2 regions of the Brevibacillus sp. HB1.2 genome follow, and region 1 is predicted to be linked to the other one. Evidence: riboswitches for the same ligand, from Rfam matches in the RefSeq annotation. Region 1 holds a riboswitch; the other holds the start of a gene.
What was found. Region 1 has a riboswitch for S-adenosylmethionine ahead of metK (methionine adenosyltransferase). Riboswitches for the same ligand answer to the same signal wherever they lie in the genome.
Positions count from the first base shown of each region.

Region 2: another riboswitch for S-adenosylmethionine. It lies ahead of metH (methionine synthase); the one in region 1 lies ahead of metK (methionine adenosyltransferase).

Region 1 covers NZ_JABMIU010000005.1:369,148-384,335, forward strand. The annotation lists gene HPY28_RS15540 (undecaprenyl-phosphate glucose phosphotransferase) at 97-1,500, shown strand; gene galE (UDP-glucose 4-epimerase GalE) at 1,531-2,529, shown strand; gene HPY28_RS15550 (phospho-sugar mutase) at 2,526-4,268, shown strand; gene HPY28_RS15555 (glucose-6-phosphate isomerase) at 4,439-5,725, shown strand; gene HPY28_RS15560 (accessory Sec system S-layer assembly protein) at 6,139-7,089, shown strand; gene HPY28_RS15565 (SLAP domain-containing protein) at 7,183-8,145, shown strand; gene HPY28_RS15570 (SLAP domain-containing protein) at 8,186-9,181, shown strand; gene HPY28_RS15575 (S8 family peptidase) at 9,362-11,938, shown strand; SAM riboswitch class I at 12,000-12,101, shown strand; gene metK (methionine adenosyltransferase) at 12,235-13,440, shown strand; gene HPY28_RS15585 (polysaccharide deacetylase family protein) at 13,591-14,607, shown strand; gene HPY28_RS15590 (sensor histidine kinase) at 14,604-15,188, shown strand, end outside.
Region 2 covers NZ_JABMIU010000001.1:913,757-928,944, reverse strand. The annotation lists gene HPY28_RS04315 (sigma-70 family RNA polymerase sigma factor) at 1-197, shown strand, start outside; gene HPY28_RS04310 (YcdB/YcdC domain-containing protein) at 188-2,392, shown strand; gene HPY28_RS04305 (YjcZ family sporulation protein) at 2,460-2,567, opposite strand; SAM riboswitch class I at 2,781-2,882, shown strand; gene metH (methionine synthase) at 2,999-6,445, shown strand; gene HPY28_RS04295 (bifunctional homocysteine S-methyltransferase/methylenetetrahydrofolate reductase) at 6,490-8,355, shown strand; gene HPY28_RS04290 (phosphotransferase) at 8,415-9,404, opposite strand; gene HPY28_RS04285 (mismatch-specific DNA-glycosylase) at 9,478-10,053, opposite strand; gene HPY28_RS04280 (hypothetical protein) at 10,169-10,318, opposite strand; gene HPY28_RS04275 (3-ketoacyl-ACP reductase) at 10,527-11,246, opposite strand; gene HPY28_RS04270 (carboxypeptidase M32) at 11,424-12,944, opposite strand; gene HPY28_RS04265 (peptide chain release factor 3) at 13,131-14,729, shown strand.

The DNA.
Region 1 (15,188 bases):
GTTAAAATTCATCACAAAAATATGGAATTAGTAGTAGCTCAAAAATGCTATGTATTTCCGAAATAGTAAATTGGGTACATGCGTCCGGAGGTTACCATGATTAGGGGTACAAGTAGATATTTGTCACAAATCTATGCATTCACTGATATGATTGTGACAATGGTCGTCTTTTTCATCTCTTGGTGGTTAAAATTTGAAGTTTTCGATATAAATGCTGAGCATCTTCCATTCCAATATTATTTCGTATGGTTTGTTATTTTGGGGTTTATTTCCTATCTATTTGGTTTTCTCCTCGGCTTTTATTCTCCAAAAAGAAAGAAAAGTTTTTCTTACGAAGTTTATAAAATCTTTCAAATACAAGTGCTTAGCCTGTTAACTTTTTTAAGCATTTTGTTTTTTATGAAAGAAATGAATATTTCTCGTGGTTTCCTTCTGATATTTGTATCGGGTAATCTGTTCTCTTTAGGAATTTATCGTTTCATTGTAAAAAACCTATTGAAGGTTATTAGAAAAAGGGGTTATAACAAGCAATACATTTTAATTTTGGGGGCTGGGTCAGTCGGAAAAAGATACTATCAGAATGTCAATCTACACACAGAACTCGGATATGAAATAATAGGTTTTTTAGATGATTATCAGTCAGAACATGAAAAAGAATATACGCATTATAAACCCATTCTTGGGTCGTTAGATGTTTTGGGAGATCTTTTGGAACAAAATATCGTTGATGAGGTAATTCTGGCACTTCCTTTACAGGCACATGAGAAATTTGGGAAAATCATTGCCACTTGTGAAAAGGCTGGTGTAAGGGCTTTTATAATTCCTGACTTTTTTGATTTCCTACCCTCCCGACCCTCTTTTGATCATTTTGGGGATATTCCATTAATAAATATTCGAGATGTACCTTTAGATGAGCTTGGCAATCAGGTTATAAAAAGGGTATTCGATATTTCGTTTTCAGTAATTGCCATTTTGCTTACATTACCAATTATGATCATAATTGCAATTGTGATTAAATTCACTTCCCAAGGCCCAATTATCTTTAAACAAGAGAGGGTTGGACTGAATAGACGAATTTTCACAATGTATAAGTTTCGTACTATGAACCAGCTAACCAAAGTAGAATCAGATACTCAATGGACTACGGCTACTGATTCACGGAAAACTATTTTTGGATCTATATTAAGAAGAACCAGCCTGGACGAACTCCCTCAATTTTTTAATGTATTAAAGGGAGACATGAGTGTTGTTGGCCCGCGACCCGAAAGACCATATTTTGTAGATCAATTTAAAGAAGAGATCCCTAAATATATGATCAAACATCATGTACAACCAGGTATTACCGGGTGGGCCCAAGCGCATGGACTTCGTGGAGATACATCAATTGAAGAAAGAATTAATCACGATATTTTCTATATCGAAAACTGGACATTGCTTCTGGACATTCGAATTATTTTCAAAACTGTATGGAATGGTTTAATAAATAAAAATGCTTATTAGTTCATGCATTTTAGATAACGGAGGCAAACGATGAACGTACTTGTCACAGGCGGTGCTGGATACATAGGAAGTCACACAGTAAAACTGTTGCTGGAAAAGGGATATCAAGTGGTCATACTTGATAGTTTGGTTACTGGTCACCGAGGTGCGGTTCCATCCACGGTACCGTTTTATCAAGGAGATATTGCAAATTCTCAACTAGTAACCGACATTGTAAAGAAGCACGACATAGGCTCAGTCATCCACTTCGCCGCACGCAGCCTGGTTGGCGAATCCGTCGCGAAACCGGATTTGTACTTTCAAGAGAATACAGCCAAAACGACCCAGCTTCTCTCAACGCTCATCCGCAATGACGTGAAGCGGGTCGTATTCTCGTCTACTGCGGCTGTTTATGGCATGCCAAATGATGTTCCAATCCCTGAGCATGCACCGACTCAGCCCATAAACCCATATGGTTTGTCCAAGCTTATGATAGAGCAGGCTATGTATTGGCTGGAACAGGCATATGGCTTGCAATGGATGGCTTTGCGATATTTCAATGCGGCAGGAGCGGCCTTGGATGGAAGCATCGGCGAGGATCATTTCCCTGAGACGCACCTGATTCCATTGGTCTTGCAGGCTGCTTTAGGAAAACGTCCTGCGATTCAAATATTCGGTACAGATTACGATACACCAGACGGAACGTGCATCCGTGATTACATTCATGTTCTCGATCTTGCAGAAGCACATGTGCTGGCTCTCCAGGCCATGGAAGATGGACAACCTTCGAGAGCCATCAATGTCGGTACCGGTCAAGGATATTCCGTTCGAGAAGTCATCGAAACAGCACGCAGTGTCACAGAGCGTGACATCCGAGTTTTGGAAACAGAGCGGCGAATGGGAGATCCAGCAATGCTGGTCGCCAGAGTAGATGAGATTATGGGCAAATTGGGCTGGACTCCTAAAAACAGCGATTTGAAAACCATGATTCAATCCGCATGGGTGTGGCATCAAAATAATCCGGACGGTTACAACGGGGGAGCGGAATGAACGAATTTGAGGTTTACCAGGAATGGCGAGAACATCAAGGGATAGACGAACAAACGAAAACGGAGCTTCTCTCCATTACAGATTCTCCTAAAGATATAGAAGACCGTTTTTTTAAATATTTGGAGTTTGGTACTGGGGGAATGCGAGGGGTCTTAGGAGCTGGCACGAACCGTATCAATCGATATACTGTTCGACGTGCAACTCAAGGATTAGCCGACTATATCTCAAAAGTTGGCGCGGATGCAAAGAAAAAAGGTGTCGTTATCGCGTACGACTCCCGTCATCAGTCAGCGTTCTTGGCGGAAGAGACGGCGTGCACGTTGGTTGCAAATGGCATTCGCGTTTATTTATTTGACCAACTTCGTCCGACACCTGAGCTTTCGTTTGCTGTTCGTTACCTAAAAGCACAAGCGGGAATTGTAATTACAGCTAGCCATAATCCACCCGAATATAACGGATACAAATTGTACTGGGAAGACGGGGGACAGATTGCGTCAGACATCGCTGCCCAAATCATCGCTGAAGTGAATAAGCTCTCTACATTTGAAGGAATTCACTATATATCTCGCGAGGAGGCAGAGAAATCTGGATTTTTGCAGATTATTGGTAATGAATTGGACCAAGTATACATAGAACGATTGGAAAAGGTATCGCTTAATTCCGATGTAGTTCGGGACATGAGTACTTCTTTTTCTATTGTATATACTCCACTCCATGGGGCTGGACGAATGCTAGTGCCGGAAACTCTGAAAAGAATCGGCTTTACTCAAGTTCATATCGTACAGGACCAAGATGTTCCAGATCCAAACTTCAGTACGGTAAAATCACCAAATCCTGAGGAGAAAGAAGCGTTTCAGATGGCGTTGTCGCTCGCTCAGGAAAAGAAAGCAGATATCGTTGTTGCCACTGATCCTGACTGTGACCGGGTGGGAATAGCTGCCCGCGACAAAACTGGAGAATATGTTTTCCTGACAGGAAATCAAACAGGGGCACTTTTGGTAGAGTATTTGTTGTCTGTCAAAGCCCAAAAGGGAACCCTTTCATCTGGCGATACAGTATTCACTACAATTGTCACCAGTGAGTTGGGAAGTGCTGTAGCACGCAAATATGGTATAGATACGATTCTCACGTTAACGGGATTTAAATATATAGCTGAACAAATTCGTCTGTTTGAGGAGCAGGGAGGGCGCCAGTTTGTTTTCGGCTACGAGGAAAGCTATGGATATTTAGCGGATTCGTTTGTCCGAGATAAAGACGCTGTCATGTCTACTATGCTGATATGCGAAATGGGCGCCTTCTATAAGAAGCAAGGGAAGAGCTTGATCGATGTGCTAAACGATCTCTATGCCGAACATGGTTTCTATCAGGAAGGGTTAGAATCTCGCACATTGAAAGGAATCGATGGTTTGGAGCGTATTCAGGCAATCATGAACGATTGGCGGACAAATTCCCCTGTTACCATTGCTGAAAGTCCAATCGTGGAAAGCCGTGATTATGCAAAACAGATTGCTCTCGATACAAAAAGCGGTATAGAGACCACCTTATCTTTGCCGAAAGAGAACGTTTTGCAGTATTGGCTTGAGGATGGATCTTGGTTCTGCTTACGACCATCGGGAACGGAACCCAAGCTTAAGATTTATTTTTCTATAAAAGGGCAAAGTCAAGCAGAATCAATTCAACGAATGGATCAAATAAAGGCACAAGTTTTGAGACGTGTCGATGAAATTTCACTAGGGTAGATCTAGTTAAAGGCTTTTCACTTTTTCGTACTTGAAGTGAAAAGTCTTTTTGTTCCATTTGCTTATTCAATTTTTGGGCATAGTTCTTCCAGATTATCGCACAAATAGCCGATACATAAACAAGAGATAAGAATTTAGAGATCAGAGACGATAGCTTGGAGGTTTTATAAATGGGACTATCTTTCAATTTTTCAAATGCGCTATCATTTATCGATAAAAAAGAAGTAGACAATCTGAGTGAACTCGTAAAGGAAGCACATGATTTCCTTCATGAAAAGATGGGACCGGGTTCTGAATACCTAGGTTGGGTTGACTTGCCAAACAACTATGATCAAGCCGAATTTGAACGAATCCAAAGGGCAGCAGAACGCATTAGAAGGGATTCCCAGGCGTTTATCGTCATTGGAATCGGGGGATCGTATCTAGGAGCACGTGCCGCCATTGAGGCATTAACTCACTCCTTTTACAATCAGTTATCTGGTTCAACAGAGGTATATTTTGCAGGCCATAATATGAGTACCAGATACCTTACTCATCTTCTTGATGTACTAGACGGAAAAGATATATCTATTAATGTCATCTCAAAATCGGGAACCACGTTAGAAACGGCGCTAGCATTTCGAGTCTTTAAGGATTTCATAGAGAAGAAATACGGAAAAGAAGGTGCGAGAGAGCGCATTTACGTGACGACAGATAAATCCAGAGGAGCGCTTAAAAAGCTTGTAGAAGAAGAAGGCTATGAAACCTTTGTGATCCCTGATGATGTGGGCGGCAGGTATTCTGTTTTGACGGCAGTAGGGCTTTTGCCAATGGCTGTTGCTGGGCTTAATATAGAACGAATGATGGAAGGGGCAAGAGCAGCCTCTCATCACTATGACAATCCGGATTTATGGAGTAATGAGAGCTATCAATATGCAGCCGTCCGGAATGTATTGTATCGAAAGGGTAAGACCATTGAATTGTTGGTCAGTTATGAACCATCCCTACAATATTTATCAGAGTGGTGGAAACAACTGTTTGGTGAAAGCGAAGGGAAAGAGCATAAAGCTCTATTTCCTGCCTCTGTTCAATTTTCTACTGACTTACATTCTATAGGGCAATACATACAAGATGGGAGACGGGATTTAATCGAGACCGTACTATTTGTAAGTAATCAGCAAGAGCATCTATTCATTGAATCTGACCCTGCGAATATAGATGGGTTAAACTACTTGGCGGGAAAAACATTTCACGATTTGAATCGTATATCCTTCCAAGGAGTGGTCCTCGCCCATGTCGATGGAGGAGTACCAAATCTCAGTATCGAACTGGATGAAATGAATGAGTATACTTTCGGTGAATTGATTTTCTTTTTTGAAAAGGCTTGTGCTGTGAGTGGCTATTTGTTAGGCGTAAACCCATTTGATCAACCAGGCGTAGAAGAGTACAAAAAAAATATAAGAGCCTTACTTGTATAGTGAAATAACGAAATAAAAATGAAGCGGAAAAATCAGGGCAAAAGCCCTGGTTTTCTATTTTTTCCAACCATACAAAAAAAGAGCCAACTGAACGATTCAGCTGGCAAAAAGAAATTCCCCAAGTTATTTGTTTAGACTCCTATATTTTATCAATTACAAACAACGATGTAAACTTTATCTCATTATGGAAATGAAATACATAACCGGACTCTTCCATTCCTTGACACCATCTGCTTCATACGGGTATCCTAACATAACTACTATTACGAATGGCTCTGTTCTATGGTTGCACAAGCCGTATATTTGCTGTTTGTAATGCCAAGTTTTCTATGTTGCAAAAGGATGTCACTATGCTATAGTGGATGACGAATGCAAACTGTATATAGATGTAGAGAAAAGTTGGGAGCGACGATATGTTATCCTTCTTGAAGAATTTAATGGGGAATAAACCAACAGCGAAAGAGGTACAAGAGCAGGTTCAGGAGGAATCGATCTTGTCCGCTTCTGATACCGCACAGTCACATCAAGAAGAAAGCCAGGTACAGGATGCATCTTCTGGCGTCATCACAACGCTCTCCTTGCATGAATCATGGGAAGATAAGCTTAGTCAACAGGAGAAGTATTCGCTCTCCTTTATGGCTCAAGAACTGACTCCATTGCAGGCGGGAAATATCTCTCTGGCAGGGACTGCTCTTGTTCCGCATGATGAAGGGATTGAAGTGACAGCGTTCATCCGGAACAGTTCTGATGAACCTGTGCAGCTGAATGAGACGACACTGGTGGTACTGTTCGGTGATCAGGAGTTGTTTACCCGCCAGACATTTGATCTGAGCGAGATCGGGGAAATTCCACCACGTTCCGCAAGACCGTGGTCGTTTGTATTTGATAGAGAACACTTCCTGAAAGTGGATGTTCTTTTGGCAAATTGGAAAATTGCTTTTGAATTGGCCGAGAAGAAAATGGTTCTGCCACACCAATTGGAGCTAGAGGAATCCTGGATTAAGGCGCTATCTGAAGAACAGAAAACTTACTTGATTCAGTTAGCCAAGAATCTTCCTACATTAAAAGAGGGAGAGGTCAATATCCAGAGTGTACAGCTTGGGCGTTCGTCAGAAGGCGATATTCATGTCATGCTTCTGATACGCAATGGTTCTGCGCAGCAGACCCTTTCCCTGGAAAAATTGCCGTTGGCGCTGTTTGATGCCAGTGGAGATAAAGTGGCAGAAGGCTTATTTGAACTGGACGGCTTGACTGTAAATGCAAATACCAGCAAGCCATGGGTGTTTATTTTTCCGCCGTCAAGCATCCTAAAGGAAGCACCAGATTTGTCGCGTTGGAAAGTGAGCGTACCCCAAGGAGCTTGATTTTTTGAGTGGCCAATTTGCATGGGCTAGTCTAAAAAGTTTATGATGATAAGAGAAGCTTCGTTCGTGCCCGGACGTGTGAGGAGGTATCATATGTTTTCTTTTATGAAGAATTTGTTAGGTAAAGATCAACAAAAGCGCTCCCTGGAGGATCTGAAAAAGGAGATTCAGGAAGAGTCGACAATTGATTTAGCTTCCATGACTAGCAACGAAGTCGAAATGGATAGCAATGGTGGACCAGAAAAGTCTGCTACGAAGGCTGAGAAAATTCGAACTGAGCTATCGTTGAGCCCGATATGGGAAAGTGAGCTGGATTCGGAGAAAAAGTATACCCTCCGCTTTTTGCAAGCAGAATTGCCTGAGATGGTACCAGGCATGATTAGCGTAACAGGCTTCAGTATGATTCCACAGCCAAACGGAATGACTGTCGCTATGTTTTTCCGCAACGCCACAAATAAACCTGTGCGTATTAAAAACGTAGGATTAGCGATTTATCTGGACGACAAGCCTTTTGCGCGGATGAGAGTGGATTTGTCAGATATGGAGGCTATTCCACCGCATTCCAGCCGTCCATGGGAGGTTTTGTTCCCGGAAGAAAGCTATTTGCATGACAATTTCACCTTTAGCCGTTGGAAAGTGGTAATGAAGGCCGGCAGAAATTCACATGTTTGGCCTCGTACACTGGAGCTTGATCCTGAAATGGAGAAGCGCATGACTGATCGTCAAAAGGATCGTTTGGAAGCATTGACACAGTCTTTGCCGTTAGTTCCTATTAATACGGTGGAAGTAACGGGTTTTGACATCCGAAAGACCGAGGAAGGGAACCTGGTGGTAGCCATGCTTTTCCGAAATGGTCTCAACCATGATTACCGTCCGGAAAAACTCAAATTTACGATTTCGGATTCGGATGGAGATGTAGTTGCGACAGGTTCTCTGGATGCAAGCTCCATTCGTGTAAAGCCTGGAAACAGCCGTCCGTGGCTGATTGTATTCCCACCTAAATTTGTGAAAAAGCCTGATGCCGACCTGAAAAGATGGGCGCTTTCTGTAGAGTAGATCGCACATTTTTTAGGGATGGGAAAGAGGAGGTTGCTATATGAGTTGGTTATTGGAAAATTGGTTTGGTTCCAAAGAGAGCTTGGAGCAAGTACGCGAAGATATTCATGAGAATCTTCATAGAGAGTTTTATCTGGGTGTATCTGGACTGGATAATCCGCAACAATCTGCGAACCGTGTGGACTCGAAGGAACTGTTTTTGGTGATGAATGGTCCTTGGGAAAATCAATTGGATGACGCTGAGCAGGAGCTATTGCAATACGCGCATGATGAAATGCCTCCGGTTGTTCGTAACGAAGTCGGTATTATTCCGTTCTTTACGCAGGTTACCAATGATGGTTATCTGGTTCTTGTCTACATTCGCAATGCGACAGACCGCAGTGTTTTGCTACAAAAGCTTCCGTTGACTTTGGTTACGGAGGACGGAGAAGAGGTCGCGAAAAAAACGTTTGACCTGATTGCCTCAGGACCAGTAGGAGAAATGTCCAGTCGCCCGATGGAATTTATGTTCCGCTGGGATGAGTTCGACCGTATCCCTGAAAAAGAAATACCTCTGATGCTGACTTTTATCAAGCCTAAAAAGCACGGAGTAGAGGATAACCAAAATTATAACTGGGGTCTGAGTGCAGATGAGTCGGAGCAGTATTTGCAACAGGCTGAAGAGAAGAACCCCATTGCAGAGGGCGAAGTAGATTTGCAAGTCCTCGATATCAAGCCTGGTGAAGATAACGGCTTGAAAGTTATCGTTGCTTTCCGTAACGGATTAGGAAAGCGTCTGGAGTTTACCGAAGTGCCAATTATTGTTCATGATAAGGCTGGCGATACGGTAGCACGCGTACACTTCACGTTGGAAAACATGAAGGTAGAAGCGAACAGCCATCGCGTGTGGGCGTTCGATATTCCTTCCTCTTCCTTTAAAAAAGAAGCGGTAAATATTGCGGAACTGACTGCCTTTATTCCGAAAGCACAACAACGAAAAAAAGAAAAAGCTCAGGTAGCACCTGAAGTAGAAGACAATAAAGGTTTGTTACAGTAAGGAGAAAACCCTTTTTGCCGATGGTGAAAAGGGTTTTCTTCTGTGAGAATGTCCCAAATATTGGAGGATGAGGGTTGCATGTCCCCCTTTTCATCCGCTATGCTAAAGACCAGATTACAAATACCTGAATTCCTTTTAGACTGCTACTTTTGCAGGGGAGAGAAGGAAGGACTGTTTTACATGAAAAGACCAGTGAACATGTCAGTGACTGTTACATTAATGGTCACGCTCATTATGGCAAACAACCAATCAGTCTTCGCAGCAGCACCTCCGGCATCCAATGACTACTATTTGACCAACCAGCTACATCTAAGTCAAATTAAAGCAGATAAAGCTTGGCCAACGGTAAATAGCAATGAGCAGATTATTATTGCTGTATTGGATACTGGGGCAGATTATAAACACCCTGATTTAAAGGGCAACCTTTTACCTGGTGTGAATCTCGTCAATGCTGGGAAGTCAGCACAGGATGACAACGGGCACGGCACAGAAGTAGCCGGTGTTCTTGCTGCTAGTGGAAATAATAATATCGGTGTTTCAGGTGTTCTTTGGAATGCCAAGATTTTACCGATTAAAATCTTGAATAGCAAGGCGTCATCGGATGAAGAACTGATTGCAAAAGGTATCAATGTAGCCTTGGATCGTGGTTCCAAAGTTATTGTGATGTCCTTTAGCAGTATGGCTTACTCCAAGTCGTTGGCAGCTGCTGTACAACGTGCGGAGAGAAGTGGAGCCGTTTTGGTTGCAGCAAGTGGTAATGAAAGTAGCCGTGTGGCGTATCCAGCTGCCTATCCAACAGTCGTAGCGGTAGGGGCTGTGAGGAGTAACAATGAAGTCTTGTCTCAGGCAAATACGGGGCCGGAACTGAATTTGGTGGCTCCTGGGTTGAATGTATACACAACGAAGCTAGGGGGAAAATACGGCTCGTTTAGTGGTACTTCAGCAGCGGCACCGCAAGTAGCTGGTGCAGCCGCGCTCATTCTCGCTCGGCACCCTAATCTCAGTCCATTTGATGTGAGGCAATTGCTTTATCAAACGGCTACTGACTTGGGGGAGAAAGGATGGGATCGGAAGACTGGATACGGCTTGTTAGATGTCAACAAAGCAGTGAAAACGGCACTTTCTTACGACTTTTTAGAACCGAATGATTCTCCTTCCAAAGCGAAGGCGTTTCCGATTGAGTCACAAATACGCGGCAATTTGGGTCCAAAAGATACCGTAGATTGGCTGAAGATGGACATCCCTTACGATGGAAAGGTTAGCTTTACGGCTACAGTAACATCGGGTATTTCTTCGGCGGTGGCTGCTACCTTTTACCCTGAGAATCGTCAACCGATTACACAGTACTTCGGGAATGGCGATACGATAACGGTCCCGGTCAAGGCAGGAAGTATGAACATCCGCTTAATGCGCAATGGAGGCGTCAACAATGCTTTTAACTACGTGTTGACGAGTAAATTTACGATCAACCCTGACCGAAATGAACCGAACGATACACAAGAAACGGCCAGACCGCTTGTAGGGAACCAAATCAGTGTAACAGGCAATTTTCATGATGAAGGCGATCAGGATTGGTTCTCTTACTATGTTCGCGAGTACGGGCATTTAGATGTCACTGTAAGCCCTGACAACAAGAGAGTGGATCTGTTGCTGGGTCTTGGCAAACAAGCGCCTGGTCAAAAAGCAGTAGTCTGGGATCCTCTATACGATAATGGGACAAGGGACAATCCGACAGAGCGGGTCAGTAAAGAGGTGTCCCCGGGTAAATATTACATCCGTGTGAGCGAGTATTCGCGGAATGCAGTCAATGGCGAATACCAGCTGGATTTGGGGTACACACCAGTTAAAAAAGACTTCAATGAGCCGAATGACACCTATCAAAAAGCGTCTCCGTTAAGCGGTGGGACAGTGATGTCAGGAACAATTCCGACAGCAGCTGATCCCGACTGGTTCCAATTTACTGTCAATAGCGAATCATATGTGACATTCCGAGCGCCGTATATTCCTGTGGATAGTGGCTTTCGTTTCGCACTCTACAGCGATCGAAACATGAACTATGCGCTTGCTTCGACGAACGAGGTAGCCGAGCTTTCCAATAGTGGGAATGAAGTTATCGGTTTGCGCTTGCAGCCAGGAAAATACTATGTACGTCTCAATAGTGGTACTTCGTTCAAATATGATTCGTACCGACTCACGGTGACGCAGCAGAAATTGATAGCGGGCTATCGCGATATTTCGGACCACTGGGCGCGCTCAGAGATCGTCAGACTTAGCTCTCGCGATATTGTAAATGGATTCAATGATGCTTCGTTCAAGCCGAATCAGGCAGTGACCCGTGCAGAGTTTGCGACGATGCTGCTTAAATCGATGCGTGCGACCGGTTCCAAGGTAGCGACTACCTATACAGGAAACACGACCTTCCGGGATATGAAAAAGCGGCACTGGGCGTATCACAACCTAGGTGTAGCCTATCAATTAGGAATTTTGAAAGGGTACCCGAAGAATGAAATGAAGCCGGATCAGCCGATATCGCGTGCAGAGATGGCGGTCATGATCGCACGGGCACGTGATGTTTTAATGTATAACCGTGGTACCTCGAATTATCAGGATGTGCCAACGAGTCATTGGGCTTCTCCTGCCATTGAAGCTTTGACATCTAGAAAGTGGCTCAGTGGTTACGGTTCTTCCTTTAAACCGAATGGAAGGGCAACTCGTGCAGAGGTAGTAGTGGTACTTTCTAAGGCCTATCAAATATAAGTAAAATTTTTCCTATTGACATCTCTGAAAAAAACAATTATTCTATTATCCGTAATGGATACTCTTATCCAGAGCAGGCGGAGGGACTGGCCCTATGAAGCCCGGCAACCGATCTAGAGCGGTGCTAACCAGCAGAACGGACATCTGTTCTGGCCGATAAGAGGATGAAGGAAGCAAAAAACGCTCAAACCTTTTCCTCCTAAAAAATGGAAAGGGTTTTTTATTTGCGTTTACGTAGATAAAATCCTGACTCGGCTACCACACTATTTGTATGAGGTCAAAGGAGGTATTTTCTCATGGCTTTGCAAAAAGGTCGTCGTCTGTTTACATCCGAATCTGTAACCGAAGGACATCCGGATAAAATTTGTGACCAAATTTCCGACTCCATCTTGGATGCGATCCTGTCCAAAGATCCAAACGCTCGCGTAGCTTGCGAAACTTCCGTAACTACTGGTTTGGTTCTCGTAGCAGGTGAAATCACTACAAACACTTATGTAGATATCCAAAAGCTCGTTCGTGAAACCATTCGTGAAATCGGTTATGACCGTGCGAAATTCGGTTTTGACGCTGACACTTGCGGTGTTATTACTGCAATTGGCGAGCAGTCCGCTGACATTGCACTTGGTGTAGACCAAGCATTGGAAGCACGCGAAGGCAAAATGACTGACGCTGAGATCGAAGCAATTGGTGCTGGTGACCAAGGTTTGATGTTTGGTTTTGCTTGCAATGAAACACCTGAGCTGATGCCACTTCCAATCAGCATGTCCCACCAATTGGCTCGTCGTCTGACTGAAGTACGTAAAAACGGAACACTTGCTTACCTCCGTCCTGACGGAAAAACACAAGTAACCGTTGAGTACGATGGCGACAAACCAGTTCGTATCGATACAATTGTTATTTCTACCCAACATGCTCCTGAAACAACTTTGGAGCAAATCAAGCAAGATCTGGTTGAACACGTAATCAAACCAGTTGTTCCAGCTGAACTGTTGGACGCTGAAACCAAATACTTCATCAACCCAACTGGCCGTTTCGTAATTGGCGGACCACAAGGGGATGCTGGCTTGACTGGCCGCAAAATCATCGTAGATACTTACGGCGGTTATGCTCGTCATGGCGGCGGTGCGTTCTCCGGTAAAGATCCGACAAAAGTTGACCGTTCCGGTGCATACGCAGCTCGTTATGTAGCGAAAAACATCGTGGCTGCTGGCCTCGCAGACAAATGCGAAGTACAAGTTGCTTACGCAATTGGTGTAGCGCAACCAGTTTCTATTGCAGTAGATACATTCGGCACAGGTACGATTTCCGAAGAAGCTCTGGTGAAATTGGTTCGCAAACACTTCGACCTGCGTCCTGCTGGTATCATCAAGCAGCTCGACCTGCGTCGTCCTATCTACAAACAAACAGCTGCATATGGCCACTTCGGACGCAATGACCTGAATGTTCCTTGGGAGCAAACAGACAAGGCAGAAATCCTGAAGCAAGAGGCTGCTCAACTGTAATATCATGAATGACATAAAAAGAGCCTGGTGTTGCTACTGGGCTCTTTTTCATTTTAGGAGCAAAGTCATCCAATTATTGGGCCAATTGTTGCACAGGAATTTGTAGGACTGTGTCGAATCTCCTAGTGAGGAAGTAGAGGAGGGGTTTTTTTGCCGAACAGAAGGCTCTTCCTGATCGTGTTTCTTACTTTTTTGTTTTTTGCAGTGGCTATTGGGTTGTTAGGCGAATCTTTTCTGGAAAAAAAGAATAAACAAGAAGTGCAACCTTTTCCCCAAGTGGATACGTCTATAAGCATAAGTGAGACAAAAAATGCTGAGCCAAACGTCACACTAATTGAAGAAGCAGCGGTTCAAACGAAAAAGTGGTATAACAATCAGGTTGTGGTTTTGACGTACCATCATGTCACGGATCAATCGAATCAGCGGTATGTCATAGCTCCTGATCAATTTGCCCGACACATGAAATTTTTGCATGATAACGACCTGAATCCGATTTCGTTGGATGAGTTCCTGCGATTTATGGAGACGGGTACCTTACCGACTGAGAATGCTGTTTTGATTACGTTTGACGATGGGTATGAGAGTTACTACACAGAAGCATTTCCGATCTTACGTACATACGGCTACCCTTCAGTGAACTTCGCGATTGCGGGGCGCTTAAGAGATGTAGCTGATCGAAAACGGGAGAATATGACGCCACCACTTACGCGTCAACAGGTTAACGAAATGATTCATTCGGGGCTGGTTACAATCGGTTCCCATACGTACAGTCTGCATGAAGAGGAAGAACGAAATAAGTGGGGCGATCTTGGCCCAGAAACAGCTCCGGTCTATCTGAAAGACTTGCAGCGTTTAGAGGAAGAAAAAGAGTACAGGGACCGACTCTATGTGGATTTCAGTATATCTCGCGTTAGTTTAAGCGAATGGATGAAGCAAGAGATCCAAGTCATCTCGTTGCCATTCGGCTACACAAGTCCAGTCGTACTGGAGACAGCTCGTCAAGCTGGCTACCGCTATGTATTTACATCCAATCGTGGATTCGTAAAACAGGGAACAGATCCGTTTGCCATTCCACGCAATGACATGGGACTGCGAGATGTTGAAGAAGAGCACCTCCAACAGTTGTTCACGAAGGCTAAAAATGAGTTTGAAGGAGAGCAATCATGAACAAAGCGATAGACATCAGCGTGCTGGACGGGGTGATCAAGCGAACGATTGAAACCGTAGAAACGAGTAAAACCCAAATATTTGATATAGCTGAAAACGCCAGACAGCATGGCAACTCATTGAAGTTTGATTTACATGAACTTCGACAAGAAATTTCCAAAGTGATTCAAAAAGTCGATGCACTTGAACTGGCGTATCGCAAATCGCGCAACAAGCTCGTGTTGGTCAGTCGTAATTTTCATATGTACACGGAGGAAGATATCCGGGTTGCGTATGAAGAGGCGAGCCGTATTCAGGTAGAGCTGTCCATTTACCGCGAACGGGAAAATAATTTGAAGCGCAGAAGAAATGATTTGGAGCGTCAACTGCGTACCTTGGAAGAAACCATCGTCCGTGCAGAAAAGCTGGTTTCTCAAATGGGCGTTGTGCTAGGTTACTTGACGGGTGACTTAAGCAAGATAGGCGAGGCGCTGGAATCGGCTAAGCAGCATCAGTTGATGGGCTTAAAGGTAATCCAGGCTCAGGAAGAAGAGCGCAAGCGTGTCGCACGCGAAATTCACGACGGTCCAGCTCAATCGATG
Region 2 (15,188 bases), on a different contig from region 1:
TACAGGTAGCGGAGCAGGTGATGAAGCTCTCGCCGCTGTACCGAAAAGTCATGGTACTTCATTACTATGAAGATTTGTCGATAAGAGAGATTGCGCAAGTGTTGGATATTTCAGAAGATGCCGTACGAACCCAATTGTCACGGGCCCGAAAACATTTTAAGGCATTGTGTGAAAAGGAGGGATTGGAATGGATGTAGATAAGCAAATTCGCGAAGTGGTACGGAGTGCAAGTGAGAAATCTGTGGAGGAAGTGAGGTTTACAAAAGAAATGGAATCGCGGATCAGAGATGCGATTGCACGAGATAAACACAAGAATCGGAACAGGATATTCATGGCTGGCTCCTTGGTAGCTTGCTTGGCGGTAACAGCCGTGGGCTTGCAGCAACAAGGTTGGTTTTCACAGATGCCCAGTGGAAAAAATGTAACGAATGCGGTCGCAACGACTGCAAGGGATAAAAAGAAAACGGAGGCCGATCAGAACAACGTAAAGGTGTCGCCGGAAGAGGCTGTTTTACCATTGAAAAAGGTGATCCCAGCTTTGAGCAAGATGACAATCAGGGTGGATCGTACAAGCCATGGAATCAGCGACTTAATGTTACTGGAAGGCGATAATGCGCGTGCCAATGTTGCTTATGATATACAGACAGGACAAATTGAGAGCTTTACAATCAACGGTGATCGGACAGAACAGAAGGAAGAGAAATTGCCATCAGCCAAGACTGCGGAGAAAGCAGCAAGCGCATTTCTTCAAGCTTTTTTGGGGGAGGAAAGTAAGACCTATCAGCTCGTCGAGACTCAGATCTATACGGACGAGTATAAGGTAAAAGGCCCATGGATGAGCGTGAATTATCAACGTATGGAAAACGGCCAGCCCGTTCCGTTCGACGTATTGTCGGTTGGAATTGACGAACGTGAGCAAGTCGCGTTTTTCGGGCGATTGAATACGAGTGAACAAGCTTTTTTCACCAAGCTGACAGATACCGTGCCCGATTTGAACCCCTCCCTTCTTCTTTTGGATAAAGAAAAGAACCACGATGGCATGTCATTCATCTTGGGGAAAACGAACAAAGAGGGGCATAAAGTTTCTCTTGTGATCACTGGCAATGGTCAAGCATTGGAATGGTATAGCCTTCTGTTGAAGGATGAAAAGGAAGCAGCGAGCCAGAAAAGAGCAGAAGGAGCAAAAGCATTGGAGCAAGAGCGACAGTTCCTGAACAAGCTGCTCGGGGCTGATAGCGAGAACTATCGGTTGTTGGACGCCAACCATCCGGGATTGTACCTGAGATACTATAACGGGATGCCGGTGTTGTCTGATGAAATAAGCATCGAAACAACCGACTCTGGCCACCTCGAATATTTCAGTAAGGACCTCGAATCATTTGAGCCGTCGCAGTACCCGGATGTATCGACTGCTGTGTCAGAAGAGGTAGCCATCAAAGAGCTGAGCGAGCATATGAAGCTTCGGTACGTGCAGAATCCGAGAATACAGCCACAATCAAAACAAGGGGATATGTGGCAGCCCATTCTGGAGTACACACCAGCTGTTTCCTTCATGCAAAGAGGACGTGAAGATGGTCAGGAGTGGTATATCGACGCGACAAATGGCAAGACGGTGTATGGAACGGGAGATAACGGGCTTGCTTATGATCAGTTGAATACGAAGGAAGCCCATCCGATCGAATCTCCAAAGGAATACGTCAAGGTTCGCTCCAAGGATGAGGCAAAAGCGTTGCTTCAAGCGGAATTCGGCATACAAGTGGATGACTCGACCTATAGAGAGAGTAACCGTGACGGACGCAAGGAATACGTCTGGAATGATAAAAATGACAAGTATATCGGCGTAGAAGTCCTTGCAGAAACAGGCAGTGTCGTCGGGCTGGGAACACCTCGTTCCGATACAGCAGTGACTGTCAAACGCGAGCAAGCGGAAGAGGCTGCACTTGCCTTTCTGCCTAAATACGTTGATCCAGGCATAAAAGAAGTGCAATTGGCACAAGTCATACAGCCAGGCGAAACGAATCCTGTGTCATCGGGCGAATGGGAATTCAGATATCTCATGAGCAAGGATGGCATTCCAGTACAGGATCGCGGGCAAAAAGCGGCTTATTCAGTAACAGTCGATCCGTCTTCTGGCAAAGTGACAAAGTTTGAAAACTACAGAGAGACGCACGAGTTGGTGGAGCTTCCAGCATCCGACGAGATCGTCTCGAAAGACAAGGCTGTTGAGGCGTATTTACGCGTCATGCCTTTAAAGCTGGTCTATTTGAGGAGAGATGTGGATGGGCAAAAATTAGCTCAACCAAAGCTGGCGTATGTGCCGTGGAGTGACGAAAAGCTGGCGCTCAAATATATTACTCTGGATGCCGTGACAGGCAAGATCATCACCAAATAACAAGAAAAAAAGGCTATCCCGCAGCCATTCCTGATGGCTTTTGGGATAGCCTTTTTTAAACACTTATCTAACAGTCGTCACACGAACACCCAATAATTACCAACAGGATAAACAGCACGAGCACGATTGCGAAGCAGTCACCGAAGAATCCGTTTCCGCAGAATGATGTACTCATCTTTGTTTCCCCTCCTTTCCGTTATACTCCAGTCTATACACGAATGCGGATATTGGACTGGGCGGATGCCCAGCTTAGGCAAAAATGGGCGCGTAAGAGGAGAGGCTCAGTAAAAAATAGACAATTCACAATTGACGGGGAGACAAAGGTGGTGTTAAGATACTTGCAAACATTCAAGACATTTCGCAAAACAACTAAATGACAAGTGTACGACTCTTATCCAGAGAGGCAGAGGGACTGGCCTGATGAAGCCTCGGCAACCGGTAAAAATCCGGTGCCAATTCCAGCAAAGCTACGTGCTTTGAAAGATAAGAGGATGTCTCAGGCGTTTTCGTATCTGCTGACAAATCCTCTTCTTTCAAAGAAGAGGATTTTTTTATTTACCCAATTACGGAGAATAAGCCGATGCAAGGTAGAAAAGGGGCACGTCAATGAAACCAACTTTTCGCGAACAACTTTCCCGGAAAATTCTGATTCTGGACGGTGCAATGGGCACCATGCTTCAACAGGCAAACCTGACTGCTGATGATTTCGGCGGTGAAGCCTATGATGGCTGTAATGAACTCCTGAACCTGACCAGACCAGATGTGATCCGTTCCATTCACGAGAAATATTTAGCGGCGGGCGCAGACATCGTCGAGACAAATACATTTGGTGCTGCTTCCATCGTTTTGGCTGAGTACGATGTGCCAGAAAAAGACCTTGAGATCAATATAGCCGCAGCCCGCTTGGCCAGAGAAGCGGTGGATGCCTATTCTACGGAGGAGTGGCCGCGTTTTGTAGCAGGTGCAATGGGACCTACGACCAAAACCCTTGCGTTGACAGGCGGTGTCACTTTCGAAGAACTGGTCGAGGCGTATTATCGTCAGGCAAAAGGTCTGATTCTTGGCGGCTCCGATGTTCTTCTATTGGAAACCTCGCAAGACACGTTAAACGTCAAGGCTGGCGGAATCGGGATTCGCAAAGCTTTTGAAGAGCTTGGACAGGAGCTCCCGGTGATGCTGTCAGGTACGATTGAGCCGATGGGCACAACGCTGGCTGGCCAAAACATCGAGGCGTTTTACATCTCCTTAGAGCATTTACAGCCAGTCTCCATTGGTCTGAATTGTGCGACAGGACCAGAGTTTATGCGTGATCATCTGCGGACACTGTCAGGAATTGCCCAATGTGCGGTTAGCTGTTATCCGAACGCAGGCTTGCCAGACGAGAACGGCCATTACCATGAAACGCCACAGGGACTTGCTTCGAAAATGCGGGCATTCGCTGATCAGGGCTGGATAAACGTCGCTGGCGGTTGCTGCGGAACAACGCCTGACCATATTCAAGCGATGGCAGAAGCATTGAAAGACTGCAAGCCGCGCAGTGCAGCTGTGGAACCGCTGAGCGCAGTCTCCGGGATCGAGGTTGTTTACGTCGAAGATGACAATCGTCCCTTGCTAGTAGGGGAGAGGACCAATGTCATCGGTTCCAAAAAATTCCGTGAAATGATTGCAGCTGGTCATTATGAAGAAGCATCTGATATTGCCCGAGCACAAGTGAAGCGCGGCGCACATGTCATCGATATATGCTTGGCTGACCCCGACCGTGATGAATACGAAGATATGGAAAAATTCCTACAGTTCATCGTGAAAAAAGTAAAAGCGCCCCTCATGATCGATTCGACAGATGCCAAGGTCATGGAGCTGGGACTTCGCTATTCGCAAGGGAAGGCCATCCTCAACTCGATTAACTTGGAAGACGGCTTGGAGCGATTTGAGGAAGTGGTTCCACTTATTCACAAGTTCGGTGCCTCCGTTGTCGTTGGAACGATTGAGGAAGCGGGTATGGCTATCACTCGCGAAAAGAAGCTGGAGGTCGCGCAACGCTCGTACGACATTCTTGTCAACCAGTATGGCATAAAGCCACAGGATATTATATTCGATCCACTCGTCTTTCCAGTAGGGACAGGGGATGAACAATACATCGGCTCTGCCAAGGAAACCGTAGAAGGAATTCGTTTGATTAAACAGGTAATGCCTGCTTGCAAGACGATCCTAGGTGTCAGTAACGTTTCCTTCGGCTTGCCTCCTGCGGGTCGGGAAGTACTGAATGCGGTCTTCTTGTACCACACAACTCTCGCAGGGCTTGATTACGCCATCGTCAACACGGAAAAGCTGGAGCGCTACGCTTCGATTCCAGAAGACGAGAGAAAGCTGGCAGAAGCTCTTCTATTCGAGACAAATGATGAGACATTGGCGGCCTTTACCGAATTTTATCGCCAAAAGAAAAAGGAAGTCAGTGTGGAAGTCTCCTCGTTAACGCTCGAAGAACGCTTGGCCCGTTATGTAGTCGAAGGCTCCAAGGATGGCCTGGTGGAAGACCTAAAGCTGGCTCTGGATAAATACACACCGCTCGAGATCATCAACGGTCCGCTGATGTCTGGGATGGAAGAGGTTGGTCGCCTGTTCAACGGCAACCAGTTGATCGTGGCAGAAGTATTGCAAAGTGCAGAAGTCATGAAGGCATCCGTATCGTTTCTGGAGCCATTCATGGAAAAAAGCGATGCCGCTGCAAAGGGGAAAATCTTGCTGGCGACCGTCAAAGGCGATGTGCACGACATCGGAAAAAACCTCGTGGAAATTATTTTGTCAAACAATGGCTACAATGTCGTGAACCTGGGGATCAAGGTACCACCAGAGCAACTGATTGCCGCATGCAGAGAAGAAAAGCCGGATGCCATCGGTCTGTCTGGACTCTTGGTAAAATCCGCACAGCAAATGGTCATTACAGCACAAGACCTGCGTGATGCAGGCATTGATATCCCGATGATGGTTGGCGGTGCGGCGTTGACGCGCAAGTTCACATCGAACCGGATCGCACCGGAATACCGTGGAATTGTTTTATACGCAAAAGATGCCATGGATGGTCTGGATCTCGTAAATCGTCTGCAAAATCCGGAAGAACGTGATCGCTTGGTAGAGGAACAGCAACATCTCCTGGAAGCAGTTGCAACGGCTCAACCTGTTATCGAGGAGAAAAAAGCACCTTTGCCAGCTCGCTCAGCCGTCAGCAGAACGGTTCCGATCCACCTGCCACCAGATTGTGAACGACATGTTCTGCGACAATACCCGCTCAGCCATCTGCAACCGTATTTGAACCTGCGGATGCTCCTCGGAAAACACCTCGGTGTTCGCGGAAATGTAGATAGATTGATAGAGGCAGGCGACGAGAAGGTACTGGAACTGTACGGCATTGTGGAAGAGCTATTAAATGAAGCGAAGCAAAAAGGAACCATTACGACACACGGCGTGTATCAGTTCTTCCCGGCTCAGTCAGATGGCAACGATATTTTGGTTTATGATCCAAAAGACCACAGCAAGCTGCTGGAGCGCTTCTCGTTCCCGCGTCAGCTGGAAGAACCTCATCTTTGCCTGTCCGACTTCTTGCGACCAGTGGAGAGCAAGGAAATGGATTATGTCGGATTCCTGACCGTAACGGCTGGGGGAGGGATTCGCGAAAAATCTACAGAGCTAAAAGAGCGTGGTGACTACTTGCGCTCTCATGTCCTCCAATCCTTGGCATTGGAGCTGGCAGAGGCATTTGCAGAGCGAATTCACCACGTCATGCGCGACGTGTGGGGCATTCCTGATCCGGTTGAGATGACGATGCTCGAGCGCTTTGGTGCTAGATATCAGGGCATTCGTGTCTCCTTCGGTTACCCTGCTTGCCCGAACCTGGAAGATCAGGCGCAGTTGTTCCGTCTGTTGCGTCCAGAGGATATCGGCGTTCAGCTGACAGAGGGATTCATGATGGAGCCAGAAGCTTCCGTATCGGCGATGGTATTTGCACATCCTGAAGCACGTTATTTCAACGCAGGTCCGTCTATTTTTGAAGTGTAAGGAAAGTAGTAAAGATAAATGAAACGGGGAGAGAAGGGATTGAGTTGACGACGAGAAAGAAAGATTTACGAGCCTATTTGAAAGACCACCTGCTAGTCGGAGATGGTGCGATGGCGACCCAGCTGCACGGGCTGGGCGTCCCGGTTGGCGTCAGCTTTGAAGAGCTGTGTTTATCCAACCCGCGTTTGGTACATGAAGTTCATACGTCTTACTATCAGGCCGGTGCACGTTTCCTAGAGACAAATACGTATTCTGCCAACCGAGATGCATTGAGCCGTTACGGTCTGGAGCATAAGGTAGCGCGGATTAACCGGCTAGCAGTCGCCATTGCACGGGAAGCCGCACAGGATGATGCTTATGTGGCTGGGAGCATCGGATCGATTTTGGCTGGACGGGTGAAGAAAAAGGTTTTGGACGAATACCGTGACCAGTATGAGGAACAGGCGATTGCTCTGTTGCATGCTGGCGTAGATGGACTGATTCTGGAGACGTTCGTGGACTTGGAGGAGCTGCTTCTGGCGATCGAGGTAATCCGTCCGCTCACAGATGTCCCTGTAATCGCGCAGTTAGCCACTCTGGAAGTAGGACGCACACGTGATGGCTACGCTTTGACAGATGCTTTTTCCGAGCTAAAAGCCGCAGGAGCTGACGTGATCGGACTAAACTGTCGCCTTGGTCCCGCTGAATTGCTACGCTCGTTTGAAAATACAGTGATTCCAGAAGATGCACTTTTATCCGTATTCCCGAATGCGGGGCGTCTGGGGATGACTGACGGCGAATACGCTTTTAAATCATCACCTGAATATTTTGGACAGAGTGCGCTTCGCTTGCGTGAGCAGGGGGTACGGTTGATTGGCGGATGCTGCGGAACCACACCTGCACATGTGAAGGCGATTGCGGATGCACTTGAGTCACTTGAGCCGCAAGCGCGTGTGAACCCGACCATCGTAGCAGGTGATCGTCCTTCGATTTCTGTGCAAAACACGAGGGAGAGGGAGAAACCAAGCATTGTCGAGCGCGTAAAAACAGCAACGACGATCATTGTCGAGTTTGATCCACCGCGTGATCTGGATGCAGACCAGTTTCTCCATGGATGCTGCGAGCTGCACAAGGCAGGAGCGGACGCCATTACGTTGGCGGATAACTCGTTGGCGACAGTGCGGATGAGCAACATGGCTCTCGGAGCACTCATGAAGAGCAGACATGGAATCGATCCGCTCTTACACATCGCTTGCCGGGACCGTAATCTCATTGGGCAGCAATCGCACTTAATGGGGCTGCACGCTTTGGGGATCGACCAAATATTGGTGATTACTGGGGATCCATCGCGCTTTGGGGATTTGCCAGGTGCCAGCTCGGTATTTGATGTGACCTCTTTTGATCTGATTCGCATGGTGAAGCAGTTGAACGAAGGCGTTTCGTTCTCAGGACGTCCGTTAAAGCAAAAAGCCCAGTTCATCGTGGGCGCAGCCTTTAATCCGAATGTCCGAAATATGGATGCTGCCGTTGCCCGCTTGGAAAAAAAGGTCGAGGCAGGCGCGGACTACATTATGACACAACCTGTGTACGATGCTGAGTCCATCCGGAATGTATACGAGGCGACGAAGCATATCGGCATTCCTGTCTTTATCGGGATCATGCCGTTGACCAGCTCGCGCAATGCGGAGTTCCTGCATAATGAAGTGCCAGGAATCAAGCTATCGACAGAAGCTCTGGAACGGATGAAAAAGGTACAGGGAGAGGCCGCCCGACAGGAAGGGATCGCAATCGCGAAGGAATTGGTCGACACGGCCGTTCGTTACTTCAATGGCATCTATCTGATTACACCCTTCAATTATTACGAGATGGCGGCAGAGCTCATTCAATACACGCGCCAGCAAAGCTCATTAGTGAAGCTGGCTCAGACTTAGCGGTATACATCAGTAAAATAGGGAAGGCCTATGTGTATAGACAGGCTATAGCCTTGCGTCTAATATACATGGGCCTTCATCTCGTCTAACATATAGGCGGTCTTGAGAGCTTCCCGATTGCAAAACTGTTGAATCTCAGCAAGGCTCATCTGGGCATACAGCTTCTTGCGTAAGAAACGTTCAATGATATGCGGGAATGCGAGATCGACAAAGAGCAAATGCAGTTGCTCAATCGATAGGGGATTTTCTTGGAGATAGCCACTCAATATATGAGAGAACCATTCTTCGTTCCACTGCTCATTTTTTCGCATCGCAAGGGATAGAACACGGGCAATGTCTTTGGACGGAAAATCGTAACGAACATCCTCCCAGTCAATGATTGCAATTCTTTGATTACTGACGAGCAAATTCCCATTGTTAAAATCTCCATGACAGAGATAGTGATTGCTTAGGGGTTCCTTTTTCCATTTCGAGAAGTATGGAGAGGATATCAAATGTTCCTTGGCTGTGATCCCGGCTTGTTTAAAAAAAGGAAGATAATCCGCGAGCGCAGTGTATTTTTGATCATTCTTCCCAGCGTGTCGAAGCTCCCACTTCTCAATGGCAGCTAAATCTGTTTTGTACTCCACGGACCATTTTTCTGCGCCATTGTAAAGGATGCCATGGTTGGAGGAAAAACCGAGCGACCTCGCATGAAATTTGCCTAATACCATGCCGATCCGTTCCATTCGAATAGGGGAGTTATACGCAATATTTGGCCAGGATAGCCTTTGGTGCAGAACGAAAAGATTTTCTTTATGAGTGATGTAACGCTTATTATTTTTGGTTCGTTGAATGTCGGGGATGAGTACGCCGTTTTTGCGCAAATACGCTTCTGCATTCAGAATGAAATGTAAACGTTCCTTTTGCAGAGGGAAAGCTTTTCCGATGAATTTGCCATTGGTTGTTTCCAAGTAAATGACGAATGATTTGGATGTATCCCGAATGGTTTTGTGATGCAGAACGGTCATGTCGTATCTGTTCTGGATTTTTTTGATGAGGTCGTCCACTACTGATGCCCCTCCTTGCGTACAGAGCTACAAGTATTGTATGGAAGAAGAGGAGTGGTTGACACGAAAGGATCTACTTAGGCGCGGGAAGAGGGTGCCAATTCATCTCGCGTAAAAAATGACTCAGCTCACTAAACTTGGCGATTCGTTCCTCACGTGTAAAAGATGCGTTAGCCCCACTGGTAGACGGGACGACAAACACATAGCTGCCAGACCAATCTTCTGTCCCAAAGTACCTGATTGGCTGAAGCCCCAGTGAAATGGCTTCTTTTTTTTGTCCAGTCGCGTGACGAAAAGCAGTAATGCCGTTAAAACAAATGACACGAGGCCGGTAAGTCTGGATCATTTGGACGAACAGCTCTGCCCCTGTGGCATAATCCTCGTTGCGCAGGTCTGTTGCGGAGCGGGTAGGGCGTGATACCAGATCGGTAATACCGTAGTTGTAGTCTAAGAGGGTAGCGGTTTCCTCGGGCAAGAGCTTGTGAGGTGTCAGGCCGCCTTCGTACAATCCACGCCAAAACAGGTTGGCTGGATTGGCGTAGTGGAAACCCGTCGTAGCTGATATACGCCCTGGATTGATACCGCAAAATAAGACCGCCAAATCGCGGCGAATGTATGTGGGCAACCATTTTTCTGTGAACTCGACCAAAAGCGAACCCCTCCTGTTTACCACATTGTAGCACATCAGTGAGCGCTTTCAGAAAGGAGCAAAAAAAGCTGCCAGATTCGGCAGCTTCAGGTTATATTCGATCAAGTATTGGATCTTATAACTGGGGAAGCGGATACGGCAGCACTTGCTGTGGCTCATTGAACGTGAATTGATCCATTTCATTTCGGACGTATCTTTTCGTCTCGAATGGAACGACTTCTTGTTCTTCGTTACCCCACAACCAATTCGACAGCATTTGTATCATAAGGATACCCTCCACTTTGTGGAAATGTTTTACATGTTCATCATACTCCAGTTGAGGGCATTTTTGGTTGGGCAGGTGTGAATAAGGCGTGAAGAAATCGTGGATAGAACGTGAACAAAAAGGAAGCGATTTCACAGGGCTTCGAAAAAAAGCGTAAAGAAATCCGCCTGTACGAACGGACTCTTTTCGCTTTTTTGCCGTGCCATTTCTATGGATTGGTGGACCACAGTCCAGCGGATTTTACGAAGATGCGTTTGTTCAGCTTCAGCTGGCTAACCACGAACTCAGCAATATCCTCAGGTTGCATGGTCTTTTCAGGATTTCCGTCGGTCAGACCCAAGTCAATAGCCATATCGGTTGCTACTGTGCTAGGCGTAAGCGCCGTTACGCGAATGTTGTGTTTGCGCACTTCGAGAGCCAACGATTCAGTCAGACCAAGAACACCAAACTTGGATGCACTATACGCGCTGGTGACAGGAGCTCCTTTTTGTCCAGCAGTGGAGGAGATGTTGATAATGTCACCGGAGTTTTGGTCAATCATGCCAGGGAGTACAGCGCGAGTGACGTAGTACACACCCATCAGATTGACTTGGATGATTTGTTCCCATTCGCTCGTTTCAAGCTCCAGGAATTTACCGAATTTAGCGACGCCTGCATTGTTGAGCAGAATATCAATGTGACCCAGTTCATTTTTGATAGAGGTAACGGCTGTCGTGACGTCATCATAGTTGGAAACGTCTGCTGTGGCAATCGCGACCTTCACGCCGAATGCTTCTATTTCCTTGGCTACTTGCTTCAAATTTTCCTCAGAGCGAGCCAAGAGTCCAAGATTCACGCCTTCTTTTGCCAAAGCAATTGCAGTAGCGCGACCAATGCCTTTACCTGCTCCTGTAATGATTGCGGTTTTTCCTTTTAGATCGATAGCCAATCGATAACACTCCTTTTTCAAGACAATAGGAATCTCATGTATATTGTGCAGTGTACTAGCATTTATCCTCGAGGGGAAGGATGCACTTTTATGTACGTAGGTTACGAAAAGTAACTTTGCAAAATAAAAATGTCCTCCCTGAGCAGGGAGAACATTGGATAGCAAGGGGATAACTGCTTACAGCTTGTATACGTCTGTGTATTTTTTCTCAAGGTAATTCATCAAGTAAGTCGCATTTGTACCTTCGCCTGTAATCGCTTGAACGAGTTCACGAGGGCTCTTCATTTTACCGTACTGATGGATTTTTTCCTTGAGCCACTCACGGATTGGAGCGAAATCGCCTTTTGCGATCAGTTCTTCGTAGCCGTTGATCTCACTCTCCATAACGTGGACGAATTGTGCCGCATACACATTACCCAGCGAGTAAGTAGGGAAGTAGCCGATCATTCCACCTGACCAGTGTACATCCTGAAGCACACCCAGTGCATCTGTCGGTGGCTCGACACCCAGGTATTCTTTCATTTTTTCGTTCCAAATTTTTGGCAGATCAGCCACTTGAATGGTTTGATTGATCAAGCCTTTCTCGATTTCGTAGCGGATCATGACATGCAGGTTGTACGTCAACTCATCTGCTTCCGTACGGATAAAGGAAGGAGTAACAGCGTTAACCGCACGATGCAGGTCTTCTACGGACACACCTTCGAATTGAGTAGGGAACGCTTTTTGCAAGTCCGCGAAAAAGTGATTCCAGAACGGCAGACTGCGTCCGACCATGTTTTCCCAGTAGCGGGATTGAGATTCGTGAATCCCCATGGAGGTACCATCGCACAGAGGAGTGAACAGCAGGTCAGGATTGATGTTCTGCTCGTACATCGCGTGGCCAGCCTCGTGAATACAACTGAAGAGCGCAGAGTTGAAATCATTTTCAGCGTAGCGCGTCGTAATGCGGACATCACCAGGATTGAAGGTGGTGCAGAACGGATGCGCACTGCGATCCATGCGGCCAGACTTGAAGTCGTACCCGATTTTCTCGAGGATATAACGGCTGAATGCTTCTTGGTCTGCCACAGGGAAGTTTTTCGTCAAAAATGATGTATTTGGTTTGTTCGGGGAGTCGGCGATTGCTTTTACCAGCTTGACAGTTTTCTCGCGCAAGGTGGCGAAGATCGGATCGAGCTGGTCGACAGTCATGCCAGGCTCATACATGTCCAAGAGGGTGTTGTACTTGTTTTTACCGTCATGACCCCAATACTCGATGAACTCGAGCTGGAAGTTCACGATTTTCTCGAGGTACGGTTGGAACATGGAAAAATCGTTGTTGGCACGAGCTTCTTCCCACACCGTTTCTGCTTTGGCGGTCAGCACGACGTACTCCTGATGCCTGTCAGCAGGTATTTTCTTGTTGCGGTCAAATTCCTTTTTGCATTCCAGCACACTGTGACGGGTAATTTCATCCAATGTTTCGAGGACAGATGGCTCACTCAGCTCCGTCAAAAGCGCTTCCATTTCTTTAGACGTCGCCAGCTTGAATTGCTCGCCAGCCAAAGTCCCGATGATTTCAGAACGGGCATCCATTCCATTGCGAGGCGCTTGTGTAGCCTTGTCCCAATAAAGAACGTTCAGTGCTTGCGTGTAGCTGGTTATTTTCTTCACATAGTCACGGAATTCGGCCGTACGTGTTTCCACAGTCGTTGACATAGGATTCCTCCTGTAAAATTGTAATATTCTGGTAATTAATATGTAAGTCATGCAGTCAAAAAATTTTTACTACTGAATATTATAACGGTTTAATGAAAAATTACTAGGTGGATGCGACAAGCATTTGTCGGTATAATCGTAGAGGAAACAAATGAGTTACTTATTTGCGATGACAGGAGAATGAAGATGAGTCAATCCAATCCCCAATGGGAAAATGAGATAGCAAAACGCCGTACCTTCGCCATCATCTCCCACCCGGATGCGGGTAAAACGACAATGACGGAAAAGCTGCTCTACTACGGCGGAGCCATCCGTGAAGCAGGGATGGTCAAAGGGCGCAAAAATTCCAAGCACGCTACCTCCGACTGGATGGAGATCGAGAAAAAGCGTGGAATCTCCGTAACGTCCAGTGCGATGGATTTCGAATACAACGGACACCACATCAACATTTTGGATACACCTGGTCACCAGGACTTCAGTGAAGATACGTACCGTACGCTGACGGCTGCTGACGCTGCTGTGATGATTATCGACGTAGCAAAAGGGGTAGAGGCACAGACGATCAAGCTGTTCAAGGTCTGTCGGATGCGGGGTATTCCGATCTTTACGTTCGTGAACAAGCTGGACCGTCACGGTAAAGATCCATTCGAGCTCTTGGAAGAAATTGAGCGCGTACTGGGTATTCGTTCTTATCCGATGAACTGGCCGATTGGGATGGGCAGCTATTTCAGCGGTGTATTTGACCGCATGAAGTCTCGTGTCGAGCTGTATCAAAACAATACACAGCACGAGGATATTTCCTTTTTCCCTGTAGAAGGAGCAGAAGATCCACTAATCGGTGATCGTGTCGGTCAAGAACTGTGGCAGCAATTGCAGGATGAAATCTCCCTGCTGGATGTTGCGGGAGATGAATACGATCCTGAACTGATCAACAAAGGACAACTGACACCTGTTTTCTTCGGTAGTGCCATCAACAACTTCGGTGTACAAACATTCCTGGATAACTTCCTGCAAATGGCGCCAGCACCTTCTGCGAAGAAAAGTACAGAAGGCTTGATCGATCCGTATACGAACGCGTTCTCCGGCTTCATTTTCAAAATCCAAGCCAATATGAATCCAGCTCACCGAGATCGCATCGCTTTCTTGCGTATTTGCTCCGGAAAGTTTGAGCGGGGAATGTCAGTCAAGCACGTCCGTCTTGGCAAAGACATCAAATTGGCGCAGCCAGTACAGTTTATGGCACAGGACCGCGAAATAGTCGACGAATCGTTCGCGGGAGATGTCATCGGTCTTTTTGACCCGGGCATTTTCCAGATCGGTGATACACTCTGTGTTGGAAAAACGTTTGAGTACGAAGAAATGCCGCACTTCTCGCCAGAGTTTTTCTCCAAGGTGATGGTGAAGGACGCGATGAAGCACAAGCAATTCCAAAAAGGGATCATGCAGTTGACCGAGGAAGGAACGGTGCAGTTATTCCGTACCCATCCGATGGAAGAGCTGATTCTTGGTGTGGTAGGTGTGCTGCAGTTCGAGGTACTGGAATACCGTTTGAAAGCCGAGTACGGGGTAGACATCATGTTGACTCGTATGCCGTATCAAATCGCTCGCTGGCTCGAAGGGGAGAAAGCAGACCTCGATGCTGTGAAGAATCGAACTGTTTCCGACTGTTATGGCCGTCCCGTTATGCTGTTTGAGAGCGAGTACCAGCTGCGTGTTGCGATGGATAAGTACTCGAATATCAAGTTCCACGAGAGTTCTCTTGGTTTGAAATCCGTTCATTCTTAATTGAAAAAGAAATGCAGGGCCTCCCGATTACGGTGAGGCCCTCTTTGCAGTTGCCTGTCTTGCACGACATTTACTTTGGCACAGGCGACACAGGTATCCACTTGTTGGAGTACAACGAATACGGATGTTCAAAGAAAATAAAGTAGTAGACTGAGAAAATATAGTAGTAGACTGGCGATGCTTCATTACGCTAACGGGCAGCTTACGTTTTTTCTGAACAGCCCGACGAAAGAATCAATTGATATAGATAGACGAAAGAATCAATTGATATAGATAATAGAGACCTCGTATCTGGGATTTGATTGTTTTATGCAGGTAAATTTCGATATTTTCCGCTAGCTTCACCGCGTGTTCGATGTTATGGAAATCTAGTCGTGCAATCGATTGCTTCAAGGTCACCGTATCGTGGGAATAAACAGAGCTGTGCAGCACTTGAATCATTCTCATTTTAAGAAGATG